3 regions of the Allobosea sp. 10L422 genome follow, and region 1 is predicted to be linked to each of the others. Evidence: predicted binding sites of a transcription regulator. Region 1 holds the regulator's gene; each other region holds the start of a gene.
The links. Region 1 encodes LexA, which represses DNA repair genes until DNA is damaged. Its sites were predicted from a motif close to TGTTCNNNNTGTGTTCNG; they were not measured.

Region 1 (3,689 bases):
TGTCGGCGACAAGGCCGAGACGACCCGCATGGCAGTAGCCGAGGGCAGCGTCGTGATGGCGCCGGAGACGATTGCGATCGTGCGCGACGGCAATGCTAGGAAGGGCGATGTGCTCGGCACGGCGCGCCTCGCCGGCATCATGGCCGCTAAGCGCACGCATGAGTTGATCCCGCTCTGCCACCCGCTGCTGCTCAGCAAGATCGGGGTCGATCTGGAGATCGACGAGGCCCTGCCGGGCGTGCGCGTGCGCGCTGAGGTGAAGATGAAGGGCCAGACCGGCGTCGAGATGGAGGCGCTCACCGCCGTGTCCGTCGCCTGTCTCACCGTCTACGACATGGTCAAGGCAGTCGACAGGGCGATGCGGATCGAGAATATCCGGCTCCTGCACAAATCCGGCGGCCAGTCCGGCGACTACGAGGCGAAAGCCCGCTGATGGCGCTCACCCCGGTCCCCGTCGCGCGCAAGGCGCTGCTCAACAGCATTCCGGGACCGACCGGAGCGGAGACCCTCCCGCTCGCGCAATGCGCATGGCGGGTGCTCGCAGCCGATCTGAAGGCGCTCAGAACCCAGCCGCCCTTCGCCAACTCCGCCATGGATGGCTACGCCGTGCGTGCCGACGAGATGGCCGAAGATGCCACACTCGCCGTGATCGGGGAGTCCGCCGCCGGGCGGGCCTTTGACGGTACGGTCGGGCCGGGCGAAGCCGTACGGATCTTTACCGGCGCGCCGATGCCTGATGGTGCCGACACCATCCTGATCCAGGAGGACGCCGACGGCGTCGGCAGCCCCACGATCCGCGTGCGGGTGCCCCCCGCCAAAGGCAAGTTCCTGCGCCGGGCGGGGCTCGATTTCCGCGAAGGCGACGCCCTGCTGTCGGCCGGACGCGTGCTCGACAGCGCCGCACTCGGGCTCGCCGCCGCGATGGGCCATCCCTCGCTGCCGGTCCGGCGCAAGCCGCGCGTCGCGATCCTGGCGACCGGCGACGAGCTGGTGGCGCCGGGCGAGCCTGTGGGGCGCGACCAGATCGTCGCCTCGAACTCCTTCGCGCTCGCCGCGCTGGTCGAAAAGGCCGGTGGCACCGTGCTCGATCTCGGCATCGCCCGCGACGACCATGCCGATCTCGCCAACAAGATCGGCATGGCGCGGGCTGCCGATGCCGACGTGCTAATCACGCTGGGCGGCGCCTCGGTGGGCGCACACGACCTCGTGCAGGAGGCGCTGACCCGCGCCGGGATGTCTCTTGGCTTCTGGAAGATTGCCATGCGGCCGGGCAAGCCGATGATGACCGGTCGGCTCGGCCGGATGGTCGTGGTCGGGCTTCCCGGAAACCCGGTCTCCTCGATCGTCTGCGGCCATCTCTTCGTGCTGCCGCTGATCGAAGCCCTGCTCGGCATGGCCGGCGCCGATCGCGACCGCAGCGTCCCCGCCCGCCTCGGCAGCGACCTGCCGGGCAATGACGAGCGTGAGGATTATCTGCGCTCGGAGCTGGCGCTGACGCCCGATGGTTGGGTTGCAACGCCTTTCGATCGGCAGGATTCCTCCATGCTCGGCACATTGGCGCGGGCGCAGGCGCTGACGATCCGCCCGGCCCATGCTGCGCCCGCCAAGATAGGCGACCTCTGCCGTATCCTGCCGCTGCGGTAGACGGGCGCTCTCGCGCGACCGGGTTGCGGAACACAAGGCGAACAGTTATGGTGTTCGTGATTTGTTTCGAATCTACGCTTTTCCGGGGCCGGCGGGATCATGCTGACACGCAAGCAACACGAACTCCTGCGCTTCATCCAGGAACGCTTGCGTGAGAGCGGGGTGCCGCCCTCCTTCGACGAGATGAAGGACGCGCTCGATCTGCGCTCGAAATCCGGCATCCACCGGCTGATCATGGCGCTGGAGGAGCGCGGCTTCATCCGCCGCCTGCCCAACCGGGCGCGTGCGCTCGAAGTCATCAAGATGCCCGATGGACTCGGTACGCCGCAGCAGCGGCCGCGTTTCAGCCCTGCGGTCGTCCAGGGCGGGCTCGGCACGCAGCCCAATCTCGGCAAACCCCGCCCCACCGCCGATGAGGACAGCCGCTCTTCGATCGCGATCCCGGTCATGGGCCGCATCGCCGCCGGCACACCGATTTCGGCCATTCAGAACCGCAGCCACACCGTCTCGTTGCCGCCCGACATGCTCGGCTCCGGCGAGCATTACGCGCTCGAAGTACGTGGTGACTCGATGGTCGAAGCGGGCATCCTCGACGGCGACACCGTCATCATCCGCAAGCAGGACTCGGCCAATACCGGCGATATCGTCGTGGCACTGATCGACGACGAGGAGGCCACACTCAAGCGGCTGCGCAAACGCGGCTCCTCGATCGCGCTCGAAGCCGCCAATCCCGCCTATGAGACGCGTGTGCTCGGGCCGGACCGGGTCAAGATTCAGGGCCGCCTCGTCAATCTGATGCGGCGTTACTGAAGCCGTTCGACCTCGGCTTCGCCATCGGCGGAAGCTGGCGGAATGCTGATGCTCGTTGCAGCGGGCGCCGCCAGACGGGGTTCGCGTCGGCGGCTCCACGGCCGATCGGCCGCGCTGGGCTCTGAGATGCGGCTGCTCCATCCCGACGCCGTGCGGTAGAGCGAGGTCGCGCCGTCGCGTGACAGTCCCATTCGCTCGATCAGCCGGGCCTTGCAGGCGCCGCTCCAGGGAATGGCGGTGACGACGAGGTCGGCCCGCAGGCAATCTTCGATGATCGCCAGCCGGTCGCGCGTGTAGGAAATCATGCGCTTGTCGGCCGTTTGCGCAACACAACCCAGTTGATCGCAAGCGATGCCGGCGCGCAGCGTCGGATCGTCCGGCGAGCGGCTGTCGCCGTCGGCACTCAGCCATTGCTGCAGCACGAAGCGGCTGGGCTTGCCGGCGACCGCAAGGCGTCCATCGAGGCCCCGCACAGCAAGCCCCGAGCCGTCGCGTTCGATCAGGATTTCCGGCCGCTCCGGCTTTCCGGCGATGGCGACGCCGAGCACGATGGGGACCGCCGCCAGCCAGCGCCAGGCCGTGGTCCACAGCGTCAGCCAGAGCAACGCCAGCACGAAGCAGGTCAGCACGGCCGGGCTGAAGGCGGCGATCATCACGGTGGAATGGTCGATGCTTGCGACCCAATGCGCCACCTTGAGCACGACATCCGAAGCCAGCCCCATCAGCGCCCAGGCAGGCCAGTCCAGCCCGAAGGGATAGGCGAGCACGCCGAACACCGCCGCAGGCATCACGAACAGCGAGACGAAAGGCAGTGCCATGGCGTTGCCCAGCAGGCCGAAAGGGTTGAAGGTCTGGAAGTGATAGGCCCCGAAGGGCGCTGTTGCGGCCGTCGCCAGCAAGGTGGTGACGACGATGCCGAGCGCCGCTGCCCAGACCGGCCCGAGCGGCCATGGCAGGCTCGGGGGCGGCTCCGTGCGTTTTCGGCTCTCCCAGCGTTCGGCAAAGGCGATCAGGGCCGCAACCGCGCCGAATGACATCTGGAAGCTCGGTCCGAGCAGCGCCTCCGGCTCGCGTAGCAGCACGATCATGGCTGCAAGAGCGAGATTGCGCATGCTCAGTGCAGCACGATCGACAAGGATCGCGCCGAGCATCACCAGCGTCATGATCAGCGAGCGTTCGGTCGCGACGTCACTGCCTGAAAAGATACAGTAGGCGGTCGCGCCGAGCATCGCCGC
Region 2 (3,689 bases), on a different contig from region 1:
CCTGCAGTTCCTCGACCGTGTAGAACTGCAAGCGAATGGGGATGCCGAAGCGGTCGCGCAGCGGCGTCGTCAGGAGGCCGGCGCGGGTGGTGGCGCCGACGAGCGTGAACTTGGGCAGGTCGATCTTGACCGAGCGCGCCGCCGGGCCTTCGCCGATGATGAGGTCGAGCTGGTAGTCCTCCATCGCCGGATAGAGGATTTCCTCCACGGCCGGGTTGAGGCGGTGGATCTCGTCGATGAAGAGCACGTCGCGCTCTTCGAGATTGGTGAGCTGGGCGGCGAGGTCGCCGGCCTTGGCGATGACCGGCCCCGAAGTCGAGCGGAAATTGACGCCGAGTTCGCGCGCCACGATCTGCGCCAGCGTCGTCTTGCCGAGGCCGGGCGGCCCGACGAAGAGAACATGGTCGAGCGCATCGCCCCGGCTTTTGGCGGCGTTGATGAAGACCTGGAGATTGGCGCGTGCTGCCGCCTGGCCCGTGAAATCTGCGAGCGAGAGCGGCCGCAGCGAGGTTTCGCTGTCGTCGTCGCGGCGTTCGGCCGTCAGCAACCCGGAGCGCTTGGGGTCGCTCACAGCGCCATCTCCAGTTCGAGCGCGTCGTGGATCGGAATGTCCTTGTATCCCGTCTTGATGATCGTCGGCACGACCGAGCGATAGGCGTCGATGGCTTCGAGATAAAGCCCCGAAAGGCGAAAGCCGCGGCGCTGGTAGAAGGTCATGCCGGGCATGTTGTCGTTGGTCAGCATCGCCTTGAGCTTCTTCGCGCCCGCCGCCCGTGCCGCCGCGATGACGGCGTCGAGCATCTGGATCGCCACGCCTTCGCCGGGACGGAGCGAATGGAGCGCGCAGAGATAGGCGGTGTCGCCTCTCGCCGTCCAGCTCGCCAATGCCGCCGTCCTGCCATCGGGCTCGAACAAGCCGAGCGCGTCGATCTCGGCGACGTCATAGACATGCAGGTCGATCATCATGCTGTGCGAGCCCCAACTCGCCAGCATGATGCGACACAGCTCGGTCTTGTCGGTGACGATGCGCAGTTCCAGCTCGTCGGGCGGTGCGCTCACTTCGCCAGTTCCTTCAGACCCAGCTTGATCAGCTGGGCCGTGCCGGCACCGTCGCCGGCCGCCTTGGCGGCAGCGGCCACGGCGACCACGGCCTGGGCCTGAGGATAGCCGAGATTGGCGAGTGCCGAGACGGCGTCCGCGATGGGCTGCGGCAGCTTCCTATCTTCGAGTGCGCCCGAAAGCTGGACGACCCCGGGGTCGATATGGCCGAAGGCCGGCGCCTTGTCCTTGAGCTCGGCGCAGAGGCGCTGGGCGAGTTTGGGGCCGACGCCGGGCGCGCGGGCGATCGCGGCCTTGTCGTTGGTGGCGATGGCGGTCGCGAGGCTGCCGGGATCGAGCGTCGAGAGGATGGCGAGCGCGACCTTGGCGCCGACGCCCTGCACCACCTGCATCAGCCGGAACCAATCGCGCTCGACGTCGGACATGAAGCCGTAGAGGCGGATCGCATCCTCGCGGACATGGGTCTCGATGGAGAGCGCCGCCGCCTCGCCCGGCTTGGGCAGGCGTTGGAGAGTGCGCGCCGAGCACTGCACGACATAGCCGACGCCCTGCACGTCGATGATGACGTGGTCCTCGCCATAGGAATCGATCAGGCCCTTGAGCTTGCCGATCATCGTGTCTTTCCCCCGGCCGCCACTCTCAACCCGCCGCGCGCATCTGCGCGACCAATGCCTTCATGCCGCGATGCTGGGCATGGCAGATCGCGACGGCGAGCGCGTCAGCCGCGTCGGCCGAGCGGGTCTCGGCCTTGGGCAACAGCACGCGGATCATCGCCTGCACCTGCTTCTTGTCGGCGTGGCCGACACCGACCACCGTCTTCTTGACGAGGTTGGCGGCGTATTCGGCGACGCTCAACCCCGCGAGCGAGGGCACGACCAGTGCGATGCCGCGGGCTTGGCCGAGCTTCAGCGCCGATTGCGGATCGCGGTTGATGAAGGTCTCTTCCACAGCTGCCTCATGCGGGCGATGCGCGGCGATGATCTTGTGCAGCCCCTCGTGCAGCTGCCGGAGGCGTTCGCCGAGCGGGAGGCTGCCGTCGCTCTCGACGCAGCCGCAGGCGACGAAGGAGAGCTTGCTGCCTTCCGAGACGACGACGCCCCAGCCGGTCTTCCGAAGGCCGGGGTCGATGCCAATGATGCGAATCGCGGGTGCCATGACGGGCTCAAGCTAACGGATGTTTCGGATTTGTCCCGCCCGGAACTTGAGCGGGGATGAATTCCGCTCATCGATCGCATCAAAAAGGAAAGTTGTTCTTGCCGGAGCGTGGCGGGCATGGTTCGCCGGGTCAGCCTTACTCATATGCGACGCCATGCCTTTCAGCCTCTCCGCCTTCATGCCCGGCCTGACCTATGACGGCATCGCCGTCCTGCTCGCAGCGACGCTCCTCGGCGGGTTGGTGCGCGGCTTCACCGGCTTCGGCTTCGCGATGGTGTTCATGCCGCTGGCCTCGATGGTGCTCGGGCCGGTGGCGGCGCTAGGGCTGATCTGGTTCATCGACCTGCCCTTCGCCCTGCCGATCGCGGCGAGAAGCGCCCGGCGGGCTGAATGGAGCGAGATCCTGCCGCTTCTGCTGACGGCGACCCTGGCCCTGCCGGCCGGCATCTGGCTCTTGATCTGGCTCGACCGCGAAACCATGCGCTGGCTGCTGGCCGCGCTGGTGCTGGCCGCCGTCGGGCTGATGGCCTCGGGCTGGCGCTATCACGGGCGCCCGACGATCCCGCTCTCGCTCGGGGTGGGCGCGCTGTCGGGCCTGTTCAATGGCATGGCCTCGATCGGCGGCATGCCGCTCGCGGTGTTCTGGCTTGGCGCCCAGCGCAACGACCGGCACAAGACGCGGGCCAATATGCAGGCCTTCTTCGGCGTTTCCACGCTGATCAGCGGCGCCGTGCTGTGGTGGAAGGGCATTCTCATCTTCGGCGCGCTACTGATGGCGGTGCCGCTCTTCGCGGTCTACGGCATCGGGCTGTGGGCCGGCACGCATGGCTTCCGCCTCGCCTCGGAGCAGAGCTTCCGGCGCGGCGCCTATCTGGTGATCTTCCTGAGCGCGCTGATCAGCCTGCCGCTCTGGGATGCGCTGATCGGGCGATGAAGGCCGTCATGCTCGGGCTTGACCCGAGCATCTCGTGACGAGGAGGTGCGGGCGTTTTTCCGGCGCGTCATTCTCGGGTCAAGCCCGAGAATGACGCAGGCTGATATCAGGCGCTGAGCTTGGCCATGATGTCGTCGGCGATCTCGAAATTGGCGAAGACGTTCTGGACGTCGTCGTCATTGTCGAGCGCTTCCATCAACCGCATCATCGATGCCGCTTTTTCCTCGTCGAGCGGGGCGGTCGTGGTCGGCCGCCAGACCGGCTTGGCCGAGGCGGGGGCGCCAAGCGAAGCTTCAAGCGCCTTGGAAACTTCGTTCAGCGCGTCGAAGGCGCAGGTGATGACATGGCCGCTCTCGTCCGAGGCGACATCGTCGGCGCCGGCTTCGATCGCAGCTTCCATGACCTTGTCGGCGTCGCCGGCCTCCGGTGGATAGCTGACCTCGCCGACGCGGTTGAACATGAAGGAGACCGAGTTGCTCTCACCGAGCGCGCCGCCGGCCTTGGTGAAGTAGGAGCGGACGGCGGAGGCGGTGCGGTTGCG
Region 3 (3,689 bases), on a different contig from region 1:
GACCGCCGTGCCGTCATCTTTCAAGGCCCGAGATGAAGGGTTTTGCACAATCCCACTAAAACCTGTGCGCGCGGTTGCGCCGAGCGCCGCTGATGAGCACATCTTGAAGCTGGGGGCAGGTGCCGGATACGCGAACGGCAAACGGTGACGGGGAGCAGAGTGAGATTCCTTCTACGAGTGTTGGGATATCTGTGGGTCGCGGCCGGCTTCGTCGCGCTTGTGATCGACGGCGCTCGTTCCATCGCCAATTCGGCACTGCGCTTCACCGCGGTGAGCGAAACCCTGACGGCCTTGATCCACGAGCGCTACGCGCAGATTCAGCCGGCCATCGAACGCAATCTCCATCCACTGCTCTGGGATCCCATGCTGCTGTCGGTGATGCGGCTGCCGACTTCGCTCGCGGCGCTTCTGCTCGGATTCGCGCTGCTTTGGCTGGGGCGGCAGCCGGAGCCGCTGATCGGCATCGTCACGCGTCGGTGAAGCGCGGGCTCGCGAAGCCCCCCTGTGCGAAGGGCCGCAGGAGGCTTACATTGGCGCCGAAGCTCGAACGAACGGAGCGAGAAATGTTCTCTTTGCGCAAGAAGACCGAGATGCCGACGGCGGCCGAGACCCTGCCGGGCCGTCCCGCTGCGATTCCCACCGCTGAAACCCATTTCGTCAACGGACGCGCGCTGGCCGGCCCTTATCCGGAAGGCACGCGCAAGGCGCTGTTCGGGCTCGGCTGCTTTTGGGGCGCCGAGCGCAAGTTCTGGCAGAGCGGCGAGGGAATCTGGGTCACCGCCGTGGGTTATGCCGGCGGCACGACGCCGAATCCGACCTATGAGGAGGCGTGCAGCGGCCTGACCGGGCACACCGAGGTCGTGCTGGTGGTCTACGATCCCGCCAAGATCGCCTATGAGGATCTGCTCAGGATCTTCTGGGAGAACCATGACCCGACCCAGGGCATGCGCCAGGGCGGCGATATCGGCACGCAGTATCGCTCGGCGATCTACACCTATGACGCCGAGCAGAAGGCCGCTGCCGAGAAGTCCCGCGCCGAGTACCAGAAGGCTTTGGCCGCCGGCGGCTACGGTCCGATCACGACCGAGATCCGCGAGGCGCCGACCTTCTACTTCGCCGAGGACTACCATCAGCAGTATCTCGCCAAGAACCCGGCAGGTTATTGCGGCCTCGGTGGGACCGGTGTCGCCTGCCAGATGGGCCTGGGCGTCGACGCCTGAACTTTGACGGGACAGGGAGGCGCCCGCCTCCCTGCTTATTCGAAGGTTCTCGATATGTTCTTGCGCTGCCGCTGAAGCTCCGCTAGCGTCCCCAAGGGGAACGGGGCGAGGCCGAGATGGTGACGCGGGTCGCGACGGTGGCGTTCGAGGGGATCGAAGCGCGCGCCGTCGATGTTCAGGTGCAGGTCGCGGCCGGCGGCGTCGCCTTCATTCTGGTCGGGCTGCCGGACAAGGCCGTCGCCGAGAGCCGCGAGCGGGTGCGCGCCGCCCTCATCGCCTCGGGGCTTGCCCTGCCGGCCAAGCGTATCACCGTCAATCTGGCACCGGCCGATTTGCCCAAGGAAGGCAGCCATTACGACCTGCCGATCGCGCTCGCGGTCATGGCGGCGATCGGCGCGATTCCCGCCGATGCACTCGCCGGATATGCCGTGCTCGGGGAACTCGCCCTTGACGGCTCGATCACGCCGGTGGCCGGTGTCCTGCCGGCAGCGATTGCTGCCTACGCAAGAGGGCAGGGTCTCATCTGTCCCGCTGCTTCCGGTCCGGAAGCTGCCTGGGCCGCCGCCGATATCGATATTCTGGCGCCGCGCTCGCTTATCCAGCTCGCCAACCATTTCAAGGGGACGCAGGTGATGGCGCGGCCCGAGCCGGCAGTGGCCCGTCAAGGCGGAGTTCTGCCCGATCTGGTCGATATCAAGGGGCAGGAGAGCGCGCGCCGCGCGCTCGAGATCGCCGCCGCCGGCGGGCACAATCTCCTGATGAACGGGCCTCCCGGAGCCGGCAAGTCGATGCTGGCGAGCCGCTTGCCGTCGATCCTGCCGCCGCTTTCGCCGCGCGAGTTGCTCGAGGTTTCGATGGTGCTCTCGGTCGCGGGCCATCTCGCCGACGGCGCCCTGACCGATCGGCGCCCGTTCCGGGCACCGCACCATTCGGCCTCGATGGCGGCGCTCGTCGGCGGCGGCCTTCATGCCAAGCCGGGGGAGGTCTCGCTCGCCCATCACGGCGTGCTCTTCCTCGACGAGCTGCCCGAGTTCCAGCCGCAGGTGCTGGATGCTTTGCGTCAGCCGATGGAGACCGGCGATGTTCTGATCTCTCGCGCCAATCACCGGGTCACCTATCCCGCCAGATTCCAGCTCGTGGCGGCGATGAACCCGTGTCGCTGCGGCAAGGCGACGGAGCCCGGTTTCGCCTGCCGCCGCCAGCCGAACGAGCGTTGCATGGCGCAGTATCAGACTCGGCTGTCCGGTCCGCTGCTCGACCGGATCGATATCGCCATCGATCTCCCCGCGGTCACCGCTGCCGACCTGATCCGGCCATCGACGGGAGAGGACTCCACCACCGTCGCCGCGAGAGTCGCAGCCGCCCGTCAGCGCCAGCGCGCGCGCTTCGAGGCGCTGGAACTGCCTCAGCGCGGCCTGGGCCACGTCAGCACCAATGCGGCCTGCCCTCCGCCGGTGCTGGAAGAGATCGCACGGCCCGATAATGCCGGGCTCGCCCTTTTGCGCGATGCCGCGGAGGCGATGCGCTTGACGGCGCGGGCCTATCATCGCGTGCTGAAAGTAGCCCGCACGCTCGCCGATCTCGACGGCGAGGCCAAGGTCGGGCGGCTGCATCTGGCGGAGGCGCTGTCCTATCGCTCGCGCGGTGGCGAGCTCGTTCAGGCGGCCTGATCGCGTGGCGCGTTTTCGAGCGCAGCAGATGGCTCGTCCGAAGACCGCGCAAGATGCGATGAGCTCGACGTATTCTTGATTAACCGATCCTGAAGGCCGAACGGCGAATCTGCGGGGTTCGCAGGCGCCTTTCTCAAGGGACGAGGGCTAGATCGAAGGGCATGGTTTCTTCGTTCTGGTCATGGCTCATCGTCGGAGGCGCCGCGCTCGCGCTATGCCTGCTGATTGCCCGGCTCCTGTTCCAGCGTGAACAGTTGCGGCGGCAGGTCGCCGCTTTGCTCCGCGATACCGAAAATCTCAACGACCGGCTTTGGACACTCGCCGATAGCGAGGAACGCTATCGCAGCCTGATCGAAGCCCAGGGCGACCTGATCGTCAGGCGCGACGGTGCGCGCATCGTCTATGCCAACCGGGCTTATGGGGCGCTGTTCGGCGCGAGCGAGGTCGATCTCGTCGGCAGCAAGATGCAGCTGCCGCAACTCGCCAGTCGGCCAGCGCAACTGCTCGAAGGCGGAGCCCGCAGTTTCGATGAGTGTCTGGCGACGTATGAGGGCGAGCGCTGGATTTCCTGGGTCGAGACGGCGGTTGCGGGACATGGCGGGAAGGCGCTCATCCAACGCGTCGGCCGCGACATCTCCGCGCGTATCGCCGGCGAGGACGCCCTGGTCGAGGCACGCGCCCGGGCCGAAGCCGCGAGCGAGGCGAAATCGCGCTTCCTCGCCACCGTCAGCCACGAGTTCCGCACGCCGCTCAACGGCATCCTGGGGATGGCTGACCTTCTCACCGATACCGGCCCCGA

Region 2: a site for LexA is predicted at 2,235-2,252, ahead of ruvC (crossover junction endodeoxyribonuclease RuvC). Genes of this name have one in related genera too.
Region 3: a site for LexA is predicted at 1,265-1,282, ahead of AC1DEZ_RS13360 (YifB family Mg chelatase-like AAA ATPase). Genes of this name have one in related genera too.

The regions. Positions count from the first base shown of each region.
Region 1 is NZ_JBFTJI010000001.1:621,155-624,843, forward strand. Features, by position in the region: gene moaC (cyclic pyranopterin monophosphate synthase MoaC) at 1-433, shown strand, start outside; gene AC1DEZ_RS02910 (molybdopterin molybdotransferase MoeA) at 433-1,644, shown strand; gene lexA (transcriptional repressor LexA) at 1,744-2,454, shown strand; gene AC1DEZ_RS02920 (ComEC/Rec2 family competence protein) at 2,448-3,689, opposite strand, start outside.
Region 2 is NZ_JBFTJI010000009.1:197,186-200,874, forward strand. Features, by position in the region: gene ruvB (Holliday junction branch migration DNA helicase RuvB) at 1-571, opposite strand, end outside; gene AC1DEZ_RS18720 (GNAT family N-acetyltransferase) at 568-1,059, opposite strand; gene ruvA (Holliday junction branch migration protein RuvA) at 1,056-1,673, opposite strand; gene ruvC (crossover junction endodeoxyribonuclease RuvC) at 1,699-2,214, opposite strand; gene AC1DEZ_RS18735 (sulfite exporter TauE/SafE family protein) at 2,369-3,148, shown strand; gene AC1DEZ_RS18740 (YebC/PmpR family DNA-binding transcriptional regulator) at 3,255-3,689, opposite strand, start outside.
Region 3 is NZ_JBFTJI010000005.1:346,633-350,321, forward strand. Features, by position in the region: gene AC1DEZ_RS13350 (hypothetical protein) at 160-480, shown strand; gene msrA (peptide-methionine (S)-S-oxide reductase MsrA) at 564-1,220, shown strand; gene AC1DEZ_RS13360 (YifB family Mg chelatase-like AAA ATPase) at 1,337-2,890, shown strand; gene AC1DEZ_RS13365 (hybrid sensor histidine kinase/response regulator) at 3,052-3,689, shown strand, end outside.